Regions from separate parts of the Halomonas sp. E14 genome, predicted to be linked through region 2. Evidence: predicted binding sites of a transcription regulator. Region 2 holds the regulator's gene; the other holds the start of a gene.
The links. The regulator FliA, encoded in region 2, starts transcription of late flagellar genes. The targets are predictions, from matches to a motif close to CTAAAGTTNNNNNNNNNNCNGCCGATA.

Region 1: a site for FliA is predicted at 2,251-2,277, ahead of ACT7B3_RS07045 (motility protein A). Genes of this name have one in related genera too.

The regions. Positions count from the first base shown of each region.
Region 1 is NZ_CP199423.1:1,515,320-1,521,879, forward strand. It holds gene ACT7B3_RS07035 (EAL and HDOD domain-containing protein) at 20-1,219, opposite strand; gene ACT7B3_RS07040 (EAL domain-containing protein) at 1,301-2,080, opposite strand; gene ACT7B3_RS07045 (motility protein A) at 2,320-3,138, shown strand; gene ACT7B3_RS07050 (OmpA/MotB family protein) at 3,131-3,826, shown strand; gene ACT7B3_RS07055 (hypothetical protein) at 3,903-4,205, shown strand; gene ACT7B3_RS07060 (helix-turn-helix domain-containing protein) at 4,739-5,230, opposite strand; gene ACT7B3_RS07065 (helix-turn-helix domain-containing protein) at 5,388-5,675, shown strand; gene ACT7B3_RS07070 (hypothetical protein) at 5,781-6,263, shown strand; gene ACT7B3_RS07075 (transposase domain-containing protein) at 6,295-6,560, shown strand, end outside.
Region 2 is NZ_CP199423.1:2,162,419-2,168,978, forward strand. It holds gene ACT7B3_RS10095 (energy-coupling factor ABC transporter permease) at 1-382, opposite strand, end outside; gene purU (formyltetrahydrofolate deformylase) at 407-1,261, opposite strand; gene ACT7B3_RS10105 (ribonuclease J) at 1,493-3,073, shown strand; gene ACT7B3_RS10110 (RNA polymerase sigma factor FliA) at 3,160-3,861, opposite strand; gene ACT7B3_RS10115 (flagellar protein FlhE) at 3,927-4,337, opposite strand; gene ACT7B3_RS10120 (hypothetical protein) at 4,334-4,912, opposite strand; gene flhF (flagellar biosynthesis protein FlhF) at 4,913-6,560, opposite strand, start outside.

The DNA.
Region 1 (6,560 bases), 650 kb from region 2:
TAGGCGCTTTTTTTACTCTTTATGCCAGGGCGCCCAGCAGCGACTGGGTGCTGACTAAGGCGTCGAGATAGCAGCGATGGAGCTGGTCAGCCGCCACCTCATCTTCCCCTGCCGCGAGTTGGTTCTCGTGGTTTTCGCATAGCTGAAGCAGTGCTCCCAGGGGGCCTGTCCGTTCCGTCAGCGCCGCCATGACGGTTGGCGGGAGGGGAATCTGGGCCAACAGGGTGTCGCGTTCTTCTTCCAGCAGGGCGTCCATCAACGAGAACAGCCCCGTATTGAAGGCATCGTCTGGGTTCAGCGCAGGAAACGGTGCCGCCAGGTTGCGGCACATGTAGGCGCGGGTCAGCGCCGTTCTCAGCAGCAGCAGGGAGGTGGGCTGGAGGTTGGCCAGGGTCAGGGTAAGAATCAGGCGACGCAGCTCGATCAGGCCGAGCACCTGGACGGCGCGCTGCAGGTCGGTCACCGTACCGCCGCGATTGAAGAAGGCGGAGTTGGCGCGACGCAAGATGGCTACATGCAGGTGCGGTACCTGCAGCACAAGCGCCTGCAGGCGCTGCAGGTCGTCGTCCTCTTCATACAGGCTGCGGACCAGGCGGATCTGCGCGGCCCGGTTGCCGTGCTTGCCGCGTGATGTCGTGGCGATGACCTGGGGGCGGGTCAGGTAGCGTGCATTGAAAAGCTGACAGCCGATGGCCTGACAATGCGCCAGCTCTTCCATCGAGCGGACGTCTTCGGCATACAGCTTGATATGGCTCGAAGACAGCTGTTGATGCAGCGTCTCGTTGAAAGGACTCGATCCGGTGAGTGTCACGATGTCGGTGCGTGACCAGAGCGCCTTGGCGTGCTCGTTGAACAGGCTGCAAGGCATGATAATGCGATAACCCCGTTCGCGCAGGTCGTCGAGCCGCAGCAGCAAGGCCTCGTTGATGTCGCTCAGCTCGGCGACGGCGATGGCCAGCCGAGGGGCAGGGGTCGGCAGCAGTTCCGGCCGATCCAGCCACGCCAGGGGAAGGGTCACAAAGAGTGACCTGCTTCCGAGCAGGCCGGCATCGCCAAGTTCGTACACCGTGCTGGCCAGCGCCTTTGCCGTTGCCTCCAAGGGTTCATCGCTGCTCGCGCCGCTGCGGTAAAGCAGTTGATCGGCTACGTGCCCGTGCTGGGCGTCATGGATCGGATACAGCGCGATCGTGAACGTGGCGGGTTCGGAATGTGCAGGCATGGCGTGGCTCCCTGGGCGGCGGTCACTTGTTATCACGAGTGACGTCTTGTTGTCAGCGCTGTTTGCGATTAAAGCGTCGATTCACAGCGCCTGCTGCAATGTCGTCAAGCGCGCTGCAAGCGTTGACTCTGCCAGCCCTTCCAGCCGAGGTCGCGCAAAGACATAGCCCTGCTGCTTGGTGATGTCATGGCGGCCCAGCCACAGTGCCTCGGCTTCGGTTTCCACGCCCTCGGCGACCAGGTCGATGCCCAGCGCTCTGCTCAGTCCTACCAAGGCCTTGAGGATCGCCTGGCGGCGTGGATGTCTGTCGCAGTCGATGATCAGCAAGCGGTCGATCTTGAGTCGGTCCGGCTGCAGCTCCGTGAGTAGGTCAAGGTTGGCGTAACCGTTGCCAAAATCGTCCAGTGCGGTGGTGAAACCCATGCCGCGATAGGTGTCGATGATGCGCTTGAGGTGCTGCTTGTCCTGCACCTTTTCGCTCTCGGTGATCTCGAAGATGAGATGCTGCAAAGGCCAGCCTACCTGTCGCGATATTTCCAGCGTTGCCTGGATGCATGCTTCGGGCTCGTAGACGGCATTGGGCAGGAAATTGATCGACAGCGGCACGCGCATGTTCAGCCGGCTGGCCAGCTCGATGGCGCGTACCCGGCAGGCCTGGTCGAAGCGGTAGAGCAGCGCAGGGGTGACCTGGGACAGGATATGATAGGCCGATTCATTGTGTGGCCCACGCACCAGCGCTTCATAGGCAATGACCTGCGCACTCGCGAGGTCCACGATGGGCTGGAAGGCCATGGTGAAATCGAACGGTAGCTCGCCCTCGCAGCGGACACATTTGCCCTCTTTTTCAGCGCATTGCCGCATGCTCTCTCCTTGTACGATGAACCTGTGCCCGTGACTTGCTCCGGCATGCCCTGGCTACCCTAGCCACTAAGGTCGGCACCGGCACGCGGAACTTGAGGCCAGTCGGGACGATATCGCAATGTCTGCCGCTGAGCCCTGCCGCAGCGTTCTTGCGGCTAGAGTTCCTTTCGCTAAAGTTCCGGCCCCCAGCGCCGATAGTCTAGTTCAGGACACGATGTCTCGTTCTCGCAGGAGTTTGCATGAACCCGTCTACCATCATCGGCATGCTTGCCAGTATCGTGTTGCTGGTCAGCGTGCTGTTCTTCACCGCCGAGTCGCCGCAGAGCTTTCTCAACCTGCCGGGTCTTGCCATCGTGCTGGCCGGCACCATGGCCGCCACCTTCATCAGCTATCCCCTTAGGGAGGTGCTGCGTGTCGTGCGTCTGGTAGGGCTGGTGTTCCGTCGCGAGAATACCTATACCCGCGATGACATCAAGGAGCTGGTGGACATCTCGCGGCTGTGGCTCAAGGGCGATGTGCGAGCGGTAGAAGAGGCGCTGGCCAAGGCGCGCAACCCTTTCCTGAGAACCGGTATCCAGCTGGTGATCGCCAACACCAAGGAGGAGGAGATCTTCGACCTGCTGCGCTGGCGGATCGCCCGGCTCAAGGCACGTGAACACGCCGAGGCGCAAATCTTCCGTACCATGGCCACCTACGCGCCGGCGTTCGGCATGATCGGCACGCTGGTGGGGCTGGTCAATATGCTGGAGGTCATGGAGGCGGGCGACCTTCACGTCATCGGCCCGCGCATGGCCGTTGCGCTGCTCACGACCTTCTATGGCATTTTGCTCGCCAACCTGATCTTCAAGCCGATAGCGGTCAAGCTGGAGCGCAGAACCGAAGAGCGCTTGATCGCTATGAACATGGTGCTCGAGGGCATTTCGCTGATCACCAAGCGCCGCCTGCCTTCCTTCATCGAAGAGACGCTGAACTCCTTCGTCGCCAACTACCACGATGAAATACGCGACCCGGCTCTGGCACGGGACGCCGCTGCAGGTGGGCAGGCGAGTAATGCTTGATCGTGACACGCGGCATGCGCTGCACTCCCCGAGTGTGGATGAGGGCGAGGGCGAGAGCTGGTTGGTGAGCTACCTGGATGTCCTGACGCTGCTCATCACCCTGTTCGTGCTGCTGCTCTCCATGGCCGGTAACGGCATGGCCCCCCAGGGCAGCCAGTTCGGTGGCGATGCGCCACGCCTGATCACCCCCGAGGCGGAGCTGGCAGCGCTGCAGGTGGCCGGGCGGCTCTCGCCCGGTCTGATGCCTCGCAACGACGGGCTGCAGCCGCGCTTTCAGGGGCTCAACATCCAGGGAGTGAGTGTTGCCCAGGGGCAGGAGGGCATCACCCTGAGGATCGACGACAACCTGCTGTTCGATAGCGGCCAGGCCGCGCTGACGCTGCAAGGGCAGCAAGTACTGGCCAGCCTCAAGGAGGTGTTGGAGGGCTTCGAAGGCACGATTTCCGTCGAAGGCCACACTGACAGTATTCCCATCGCCACGGCTCGGTTCCCCTCTAACTGGGAGCTCTCGTCCTCACGGGCCATCGCCGTGCTGCGTTACCTGACCGAAATCGGCATCACGCCGGAGCGGATGCGCGCCGTGGGCTATGCCGAGACGCGCCCGCTGGCCAGCAACGACAGCCAAGAGGGGCGGGCCGCCAACCGTCGCGTCGAGCTGTTGCTGAAACAGACCCTGGGCAGCCCTTGAGCCGCAGCACCGCGGGGCAAGAGACTACGACGGATCGCCAAGCGAGCCAGAGGCAAGCACTGCATGACCGAGATCGATGAATAGGCAGGAGCGTTCGGCATATCGGCGCTGGACGGCGTGGCAGGCCACGGCGTTCTACCTCGCCATGATGTGCTGCCTGGTGCTGGCCGTTGGCTGGGCGCTGAAGGATCGTCACGCACGAGAGCTGGCTGCCGCCCGCGTGAACAGCCTGGCCCACGCCGACCTGGTCGCCGAGTGGGCGAAGGGCGCTTTCACCAGCACCGACAACACCCTAAGCGGCATGGCCAACCTGTTTGCCCTGGCATTGAACGATGAGCATGGCGAAGGCCTGGCCGATGAGGGGGGACAAGGGATATGAGACATAGGGGGAAGTGGGATTTGGCGGCATCAAGGAAGACATAACGGGACGGGAAGTGTGGCGTGGCGCGGGCTTGCGCGGAGTCGCGGCGGCGACTGGGCGAGGCCGGCAGGACCGGGGGCGATTTGGGACAGGTGGCTGGCTGGTGCCAGTTGAGCCACTAGAAGCGGGACAAGTGCCAGACGAGCAGGCGGCGCGTTTACGGCTGTTTAAAGGACACCGCTCATAAAGCACGGTTACTAGCTGTTTAAGGCTGCGCAACTGGTCGCGTAAGGTCCGCAGTTCCTGGTGCACGGCTCGGTCACTGGCGCGGCGCCCGTGGCTGTTCTCTCCCGCCCCTGGTCGATCCTCCTCCCGGCGCCCCTGGTTGACGTTGCCGCCGATCACCACGGTGCCCTGGTTGTTCACTATATCCCCGACGTTGATGTTGATCGAGGCTTTCTCGCTTCCTTTCCCTGGCTGGCCCTGGTCCAGTATCTCCCTTATCTCCTTTGCTACATCGTCAGTCATTCCCCATTCCCCGCGCGTTGCCGCTATCTGTATGCGGCTAAATCAATGATGTTGCTTACCGTGTCGTGGTCCGGCTGTTCTCGACGGCTGGCGAAGTGACGGTACAGCACCCGCAGCAAGCGGCCCTGGGCGGCGGGCTCCAGGTGGATGCGCCGGGCCTGCAGCTCCTCCAGCGTGACCGTGGCCACACGCTCCAATAAATCTAAGTCAATGTCGGCCGGCCCTAAGCCAGATTTAGCGGCCGAGTCTGCGGCCTGTTCGGGGCTTCCGCGCCCCGTGGCCAGCCATTCGAGCGACACGCCGGCCACGCGGGCCATTGTCAGCGCCTTATCCAAACCAGGGAGAGAGCCAGCTAGGTATTTCCGCACCAGGCTGTCGCTTATCCCGCACTCCTTTGCGAACGAAAGCACCGACCTGGAGCCGATGGCCTGGCGGAGGCGCGCTCCAAATTCGCGTTCAAGTTCTGAATCCGAACTTGATTGCTTGCGTTCGGGTTTGTCTTCAGCGTTCAACATATCGCTAAGTCCTTGTTTTATGGTGGCTCTGCGTTGTCCGCCTAGCTCCTGAGTGACGATTTAAACTTGAATGTCTCTCCAGGGTTTGTCTTATGCTCTCTGTAGTGCTAATCTTTCCAACATGAGCGAACACACACGCACCACGGAGCTTTAGAACATGGCTGAACGCAGCAAGCCTAAAAAAGCCGGCCCTCAAGACTGGCACCGCGCGGACATCGTCGCGGCACTTCGCAAGGCCGGCTGGTCGCTTCGCAAGCTCGCGACGCATCACGGTTACTCCTCGCCCACCACCCTGACGACTGCGCTGGCGCGGCCGTGGCCGAAAGGCGAGCGCCTGATCGCCGAGGCGATTGGCGTGGACCCGGCCGAGATCTGGCCGAGCCGCTACCAGGACAAGGATACCCGCAAAGGGTGCCGCGATGAAGCGGACAGGAAAGCCGCATGAGACTGACTCCGTTGTCGTTTTCGCAAAGCTTAGGCGCCGCCCTGATGGGCGCCTAGGTGCAGAGCGAAGCGACGTTTGGAGTTCCGTTCGGACGGGAGGGTGCAAATGAAGCGCAAGCGCTGGAAGCCGGTACAGCCGCAGACGATGCAACACGCGATCCGTCTGTGCCTGGATTACGCCCTACACAAGCACAACCGCAGCGTGGCGCGGGTAGCGGAGCTGGTCGGCACTTCCGAGTGGTCGGTTTACAAGTGGATGAGCGAGGGCTCGATTCCATCGGTGCGCATCCGCCCCTTCGAGTTCGCCTGCGACGCCACCTTCGTGACGCAGTACATCGCCACCAGCGCGCAGAAGCTGGTGATCGACATTCCCGCCGGACGCGCCAGCAGCCAGGACGAGCTGCTGGACCTGCAGAACCGTTTGAACGACGCCGTGTCGCTGCTGACCCGCTTCTATCGCAGCGACGCCGACACGGCCGAGGTGCTGCACGGGGTTACCCGTGCAATGGAGCAACTGGCCGGCCACCGGGAGAACGTGCGCAAGCACGACGCCCCGGAGCTGGCCCTGTTCGGAGGCAACGACCAATGACACAGCAAGCCAAGGGCGCGGGGGTCCGGTCATGAGTCGCGAGTGGTACACCCCCAAGGAATTGGCGGGCCTGCCTGGCATGCCGGGTACGCCGCAGAATGTTACAGCGAAGGCAAAGCGCGAGGACTGGGAAAGTCGCGCGCGGTCCGGCCGGGGCGGTGGGCGCGAGTACGCCTTCGCCTCACTGCCGGTCGAGACCCAGGCCGCGCTGCTGAAGGATGCCGAGCCAGCACCGGCCGCCGTGAGACGCCCGCGCCGGCCGGGCGTGACGCCGGCCGTGGTGGATCGCGAGGGGCT
Region 2 (6,560 bases):
GCCACACGGATACCACGATCGTCACCGGGATCACGCCGGTCAGCAGCACATTCACGCCCAGGAGCTGCCACTCCGCCTTGCCGAGTGCCACCAGCGCCAGGTTGGCGGCCAGGTTGGTCAGAAGCGCCAGAGGCGCCTTGAAGAGCAGCGTCAGCAAGGCCGTGAGCATGAGGTGCAGGGTCAACCACTCGACCGACTGGGCCCGCAGCTGCCACAGCAGCACCACGATCAGCGTGGCGGCCAGCCAGCGGTGCTGCAGGCCGCGATCGTCGAGCAGCGCCCGCCATGGCCGCTGCGCCAGGGCCAGCAGCAAGGTGGCGAGGGACACGGCCCCGCACGCCAACAGCAGCCAGGGTGCCAGGATCAGTGCGGAGAACGACATCGGCAGCGCTTCCCTTGCGAAGGGTCAGGCAAAGACGACGGTCTTGTTGCCATGGATGATGACCCGGTCCTCGAGATGCCAGCGTAGCCCGCGCGCCAGCACCGCCTTCTCCACGTCGCGTCCGAAGCGCACCAGGTCCTGAGGCGTGTGGCAGTGGCTGACGCGATGGATATCCTGTTCGATGATCGGTCCGGCATCGAGTTCCTCGGTCACGTAGTGGCAGGTCGCACCGATCAGCTTCACGCCACGCGCATAGGCCTGGTGATAGGGACGCGCTCCGACGAAGGAGGGCAGGAAGCTATGGTGGATGTTGATCACCCGGCCGGCATAGCGCTGGCACAGGCGGGGCGGCAGGATCTGCATGTAGCGCGCCAGCACGATAACGTCGGCCTGCAGCGCTTCGACCTGCCGCTCGACCTCGGCAAAGGCGGAGGACTTGTCGTCCGGCACAACCGGAACGCAGTGATAGGGCAAGCCATGCCACTCCACCAGGCCGCGCATGTCGTCGTGATTGGAGATCACCCCCACCACATCGCCATCGAGCTCGCCCGCCGTCCAGCGGTAGAGCAGGTCCACCAGGCAGTGCGACTCACGCGACACCATGATCACCACGCGCGGCCGCCGCCGGGTATCGCGCAGCGCCCAGGTCATGTCGAACTCGCGGGCGACCGGTGCGAAGGCGCTCTCCAGCTCCTCGGCGGTCATGCCGATGGAGTCGGCCAGGATCTCGTAGCGCATGAAGAAACGCCCTGCTTCCAGGTCGGAATGCTGGCTGGCTTCGGTGATGGAACCACCGTGGCCGGCGATGAAGCCGGAAACACGCGCCACGATGCCGCGGCGGTCGGGGCAGGAGACGACAAGACGATAGAAATGGGACATGGGAACCGTAGACGACATAGCGATAAGTGGGTGCGCATTGTAGCGAACTGGACCGCACGGAACACGCCCGTATCGCCGAACGTGCATTGTGATGGGTCGGGCCGTTCCCGTATAGTGAAGGCAACTTTGTCCGGTCCTGATTTGCCGATGCTCTCTTCTCGCGCCACCATTCGTCCTCGACAACACCTACCGCTGTATTTTCTGCCGCTGGGCGGCTGCGGCGAAATAGGCATGAACCTGAGCCTATATGGCCATGGCGGTGAGTGGATCGCGATCGACTGCGGCATGATGATCCGCCAGGACCTGCCCGACAGCCCGCTGCAGGTGCCCAGCCTCGACACGCCTGCCGCGCTCGGCATCACGCCTTTGGCGCTGTTCATCACCCACGGCCATGAAGATCATATCGGCGCGGCGGCCTGGCTGTGGCCCAAGTGGCAGTGCCCGATCTACGCCACGCCGCTGGCCGCCGGGCTGCTGCGCAACAAGTTCACCGAGCGCGCCCTGGCCACCGAGGCCATTCGGGTGATCGAACCCGGAGAAGCCATGGAGAGCGGCCCCTTCACGCTGCGCTACCTGCCGCTGACCCATTCGATTCCGGAAAGCTGTGCGCTGCTGATTGCCGCGGGCAACCGTCGCGTGCTGCACACCGGTGACTGGAAGCTCGACCCCGAGCCCTTGATCGGCCACTCCGTCAAGGGCTCGCTGTTTCGCGCCCTGGCGCCGGTCGACCTGGTCGTGGGCGACTCCACCAACGCCCCCCTCCCCGGCCATTCGCGCAGTGAAGGCGAGGTGGCCAGGGCGCTGGAGCAGCGCCTGGCCCAGTGCGCCGGGCGGGTGGTGGTGACCTGCTTTGCCAGCAACCTGGCCCGGGTGCTGGCCATTGCCCTGGCAGCCGAGCGCTGCGGGCGTCGCGTCAGCCTGATGGGGCGCGCCATGGAACGCATGGTGGCCACCGCCCGCGGCCTTGGCTACCTCGACGACATGCCGCCTCTGGTGCCGGTCAGCGACCTGGGCTACCTGCCGCCCGAAGAAGTGCTGGTAATTGCCACCGGCAGCCAGGGCGAGCCGCGCGCCGCGCTCAGCCGCATGGCCAACGGCCGCCACCACAGCCTGGAGCTGGGGGTCGGCGACACCGTGATCTTCTCGGCCAAGGCGATCCCCGGCAACGAGCCGCAGATCGAGCGGCTCAAGCACGGCCTTGCGCGTCTAAGCGTGACGATCTGGGATGAATTCAACCATCCGGAGCTGCATGCCTCGGGCCATCCGTCGCAGGAGGAGCTGCGCACCTTCTACGGCTGGCTGCAGCCTCGCCTGCTACTGCCCGTGCATGGCGAACACACCCATCAGGAAGCACACCGCCAGCTGGCGGCGTCGCTGGGTATCGAGGCTCCCCTGTCGCCGGTCAACGGCGACCTGATTCGCTTCGACGCCGACGGGCTGACCCTGGAGTCGCGCCACCCGCAGCGCCCCTGCATCGTCAATCAAAACGCCATCACTCCGCTGCCCGGCCTGTCGGAGCGCGGCTCCTCACGCCACGGCACCCTCTACCTGGCGATACCCGTGGCCGCCTCGAGCCCCGGCTGGACCCGCATCGGCCGGCTGATGCTGGATCGCCACGGGGTTGGCGCGCTGGATGAGGAGAGTTTCGTCGATTGGCTGGACGAGCAGCTGGAGACGATCGAGGCCGACAGCCTGGCCAGGCTGCGCCTCGCGCTGCAGCCGCTGATCACCGCCTGGCTGGCGGAGCACCTGCGCCACCTGCCGGACGTCCATCTCCAGCTGATGGCGGTAGAGCCACCGGGCCTGCGCTGACCGGGTGGTGGGTAACCGGCCAAGGTCTGCTCGGTCATGGCGCTTACGGGCAACAGGCAACGCAGGGGAGAGACGGAAAGGCAGCGCTAGTCGTCGGCCAGGCGCGCTCTTAAGCGGCTGACCGCCTGGCTGTGCAGTTGGCACACCCGCGACTCGGTGACCCCCATCACCACGCCGATCTCCTTCAGGTTCATCTCTTCCTGATAGTAGAGCGCCATCAGCAGCTTCTCCCGCTCCGGCAGCGCCTCGATGCCCTTGACCAGCTGGGCACGCTTCTGCTCGTCGACCAGCTGGTGGTAGGGCGTGTCCCGCGAGGTATCCTCCATGCCGGGCTCTACCCCCTCGGCCAGCAGCACCTCGAAGGGCAGCAGGTGGCCGCTGTTGGTGTCGCTGAGCAGCTGGCGATAGGTCTCAAGCTCCATATCCAGCTCGTGGGCGATCTCGTGCTCTTCCGCCGCCCTGCCCAGCCGCTGCTCGAGGCGGCGCACCGCCTCGTCCAGCGTGCGCGCATTGCGCCGCACGCTGCGCGGCAGCCAGTCACGGCCGCGCAGCTCATCCAGCATGGCGCCACGAATGCGCTGGTTGGCGAACGTGGCGAAGGTGGCGCCCTGCGAGGCGTCATAGCGCCCCATGGCCTCCAACAGGCCGACGGTGCCGGCCTGAATCAGGTCATCCAGTTCCACGTTGGCCGGCAGGCGTACCTGCAGGGCCAGCGCCTGGCGCCTGACCAGCGGCAGGTACTCTTCCAGCATGTCCGTCTGTGCGATCTTGCCTCGTGCTGTGTACATGTCCTTGCTCCCGCGGCCGTCAGCCCTCTTCCACGGTAGGATTGCTGAGAATCCGATGGCACCCGTCAGCGCCGCTCATGATCGACGATGACCTGTAAGCCCTGCAGGGTGGCGATGCGTTGCCGCGCATCCTGCAGGGAAAAGTGAAAATGCAGCGCGGCGTCGGCGGGCAGTCCGGCCAGGGCCTCGCTGTGCCCGCGCGCCCCAGGCAGGCGCATGCAGGTATCCGGGTGACACAGCCAGGCATCGACCGCCGCTCCCGGCGGGGCCTGGTACTGCCAGCCGATCCGGCGAATCACCTGGCCCTGCGCCAGGGCAGGGCTCGGCGGCTGCAGCGCGGCCGAAGCGATCTGGCGATCGGCCATGGCCACCTGCACCGCTGGTGCCGTGGCCACCCAGCTTCCCGCCGCCTGGACGCTCGACGCCTGGGCGGCAACCAGCCCCACAAGTGCAGCAAGGACGAGGCGGCGGCTCATCGCGCCAGCACCAGCAGGTCGACATCGAGATAGCTTGCCGCCACATGGCGCAGGTTCATCAACAGTCCCTTGCGACCCACGTGAGGGGGGTGCACGGCCAGCAGGCGCTGCGGCCCGCCCTGCTCCACCACCTGGCGCAGCTGGCGAAACGCGCGGCGAAAGGCGTCAAGATCGTCCTCGACCCACAGCGCCCAGTGCGGCTGCTCCATGGCCAGCACCGGCAGGTGCGGGCTGGTAACGGGCAGCGCTACGATGCGCCAGCTGGCCGGATCGCCCACCCAGCGTCGCCCCTCCTTCGCCCAGGCTTCGAGCAGCTGGGTGACCCGCTCGGTCTGGCCCACCGAGGCGCCGGGCAGCCCGAGCACCATCAGGGTACGCACCGCACCGGCCGATGGCGGCGCGACGCGCATGGGCGCAGTGGCTGGCGTGGACGGCGCAGGACGCGCCTTGGCCGGCGCCCCCCCGCCTTCGGTCGCCAGCTGCAGCAATGCCTCGGCGATGTGCATCGGGCACTCCCCCGCTGGCGCCGAGGACGAGACCCATTCGCGCAGGCCCGCGGCCTGATCGGTTCCCATCTAGCCTGTCTCCCTCTCGCCAAATCCCAGTTGTCGAATCGCATCGCGGATCAGGAACAGCTGTACCAGGGCGCCAAGCAGGGCGCTATCGCGGCGTCGCTGACGCCCACCGGCCAGCCCCAGCAGTTCGGCACGCAGGTCGCGTGCCGAGTCATCTTCGACTAGGTCCAGCTGAAGGGCCACGGTGGCCAAGCCGCCCGCCAGCAGCAGCCGCAGATCGGCACGCACCTCGCCGAGTTCGGCCGGCGTCAGCTGCTGCCAGGCACGCCGGGCCAGCTGGGGCAGCGCATCGCTCTGCAGCTGGGTCACCAGCAGCGGCTCCAGGTCGTTGCCCAGGCGGGCCGGCGCCAGCCAAAAGCGCCGGGCCAGCAGCTGGTCGTTCTCGCCATCGCGCAGCTCACCCAGCCAGGCCTGGGCCGTTAGCTCGTCGCCGCGGCGCCCGCTGCCCTTCAGCGCCAGCGTCACCGGTAGCCGAGCCAAGTGCAGGCGGCAAGGCGCCCCGCGATAGCGGCTGTCTCTTTGCGCCATCGGCTCCCCCAACCCGGCAAGTGCCGCAAGCGGCTGCTTTTCGCCCGCGTAGACGACGCGCTGCCCCCCACGCACCAGGCTGCACCAGGCCAGGCCTTCGCGTTCCAGCCAGGCACCGGCTTCGGCATCCGGCAGGCCACGCAGCAGGTGCAGTGAAGCTCCCTGGGCGCGGGCAGCGGCCAGCCGAGCCTGCAGACCCGGCGGCTGGCGGTGCTGCAGCCAAGGCAGGGCCGACCAGGCACCATCGTGGTCGAGGGCCACATCCGGCATCGCCCAGGCCTCACCCGCCACCTTGGCCCGCTCGCTCCACATCACGCCCAACGGGTGCAGGGGCGAGGGCTTGGCACACAGCGCATCGAGGCGCTGCTGCTGCACCGAGGGCGGCAGGCCGAGCAGATCCCACCCCGCTTCCAGATGTTCGAAGCCGACCAGGCGACGACGCAGTTCACGCAGGATCACCGCAACCCGCCGGCCCTGGCTCAACAGGCCGTACTGGCGCGTGGCGGCGGGCGCCGCTGCCTGGCGGCTGCCCGCCCCCCGCACCGGGCGGCGCTGGCTCAGGGCCAGGTGCACCAGCGAGTCGGGGGCGGCCAGCGACATGTCTTCCGGCACACGCTGGCCGTGGGAGACGAACAGCAGCCGCAGCCCGTGACGCAGGATGATGTCCAGCACCGGCCCCAGTCGGCCCGCCTCATCCTGCTTGGTGATGATGCAGTCGGTGAGCTCCGCGCCGGCCGCCTGGGTAGCCTGACGGTAGCGCACGACCACTTCCTCAAGGGTTTCGGGCTGGCTGGCGGCGTTGAGCATCAGCACCAGGCGCACCGGCGTGCTGGCGCCGCGCAGGTGCGAGACTTGCTCGATCACGCGCTGGTCGCGCTGGCTCATGCCGACGGTGTCGATGATGACCCAGGACTTTCCGCGCATGCGTTCGAGCAAGTCGGACACCGGCTGGTCGGCGTTCAACGCATACATGGGCACATCGAGAAGGCGGGAGTAGATGCGCAGCTGCTCGTGCGCACCGATACGGAAACTGTCGGTGGTCACCAGCGCCACCGGGCGAGTACCGTGACGCTTGACGTAGCGTGCCGCCAGCTTGGCCGTGGTGGTGGTCTTGCCCACC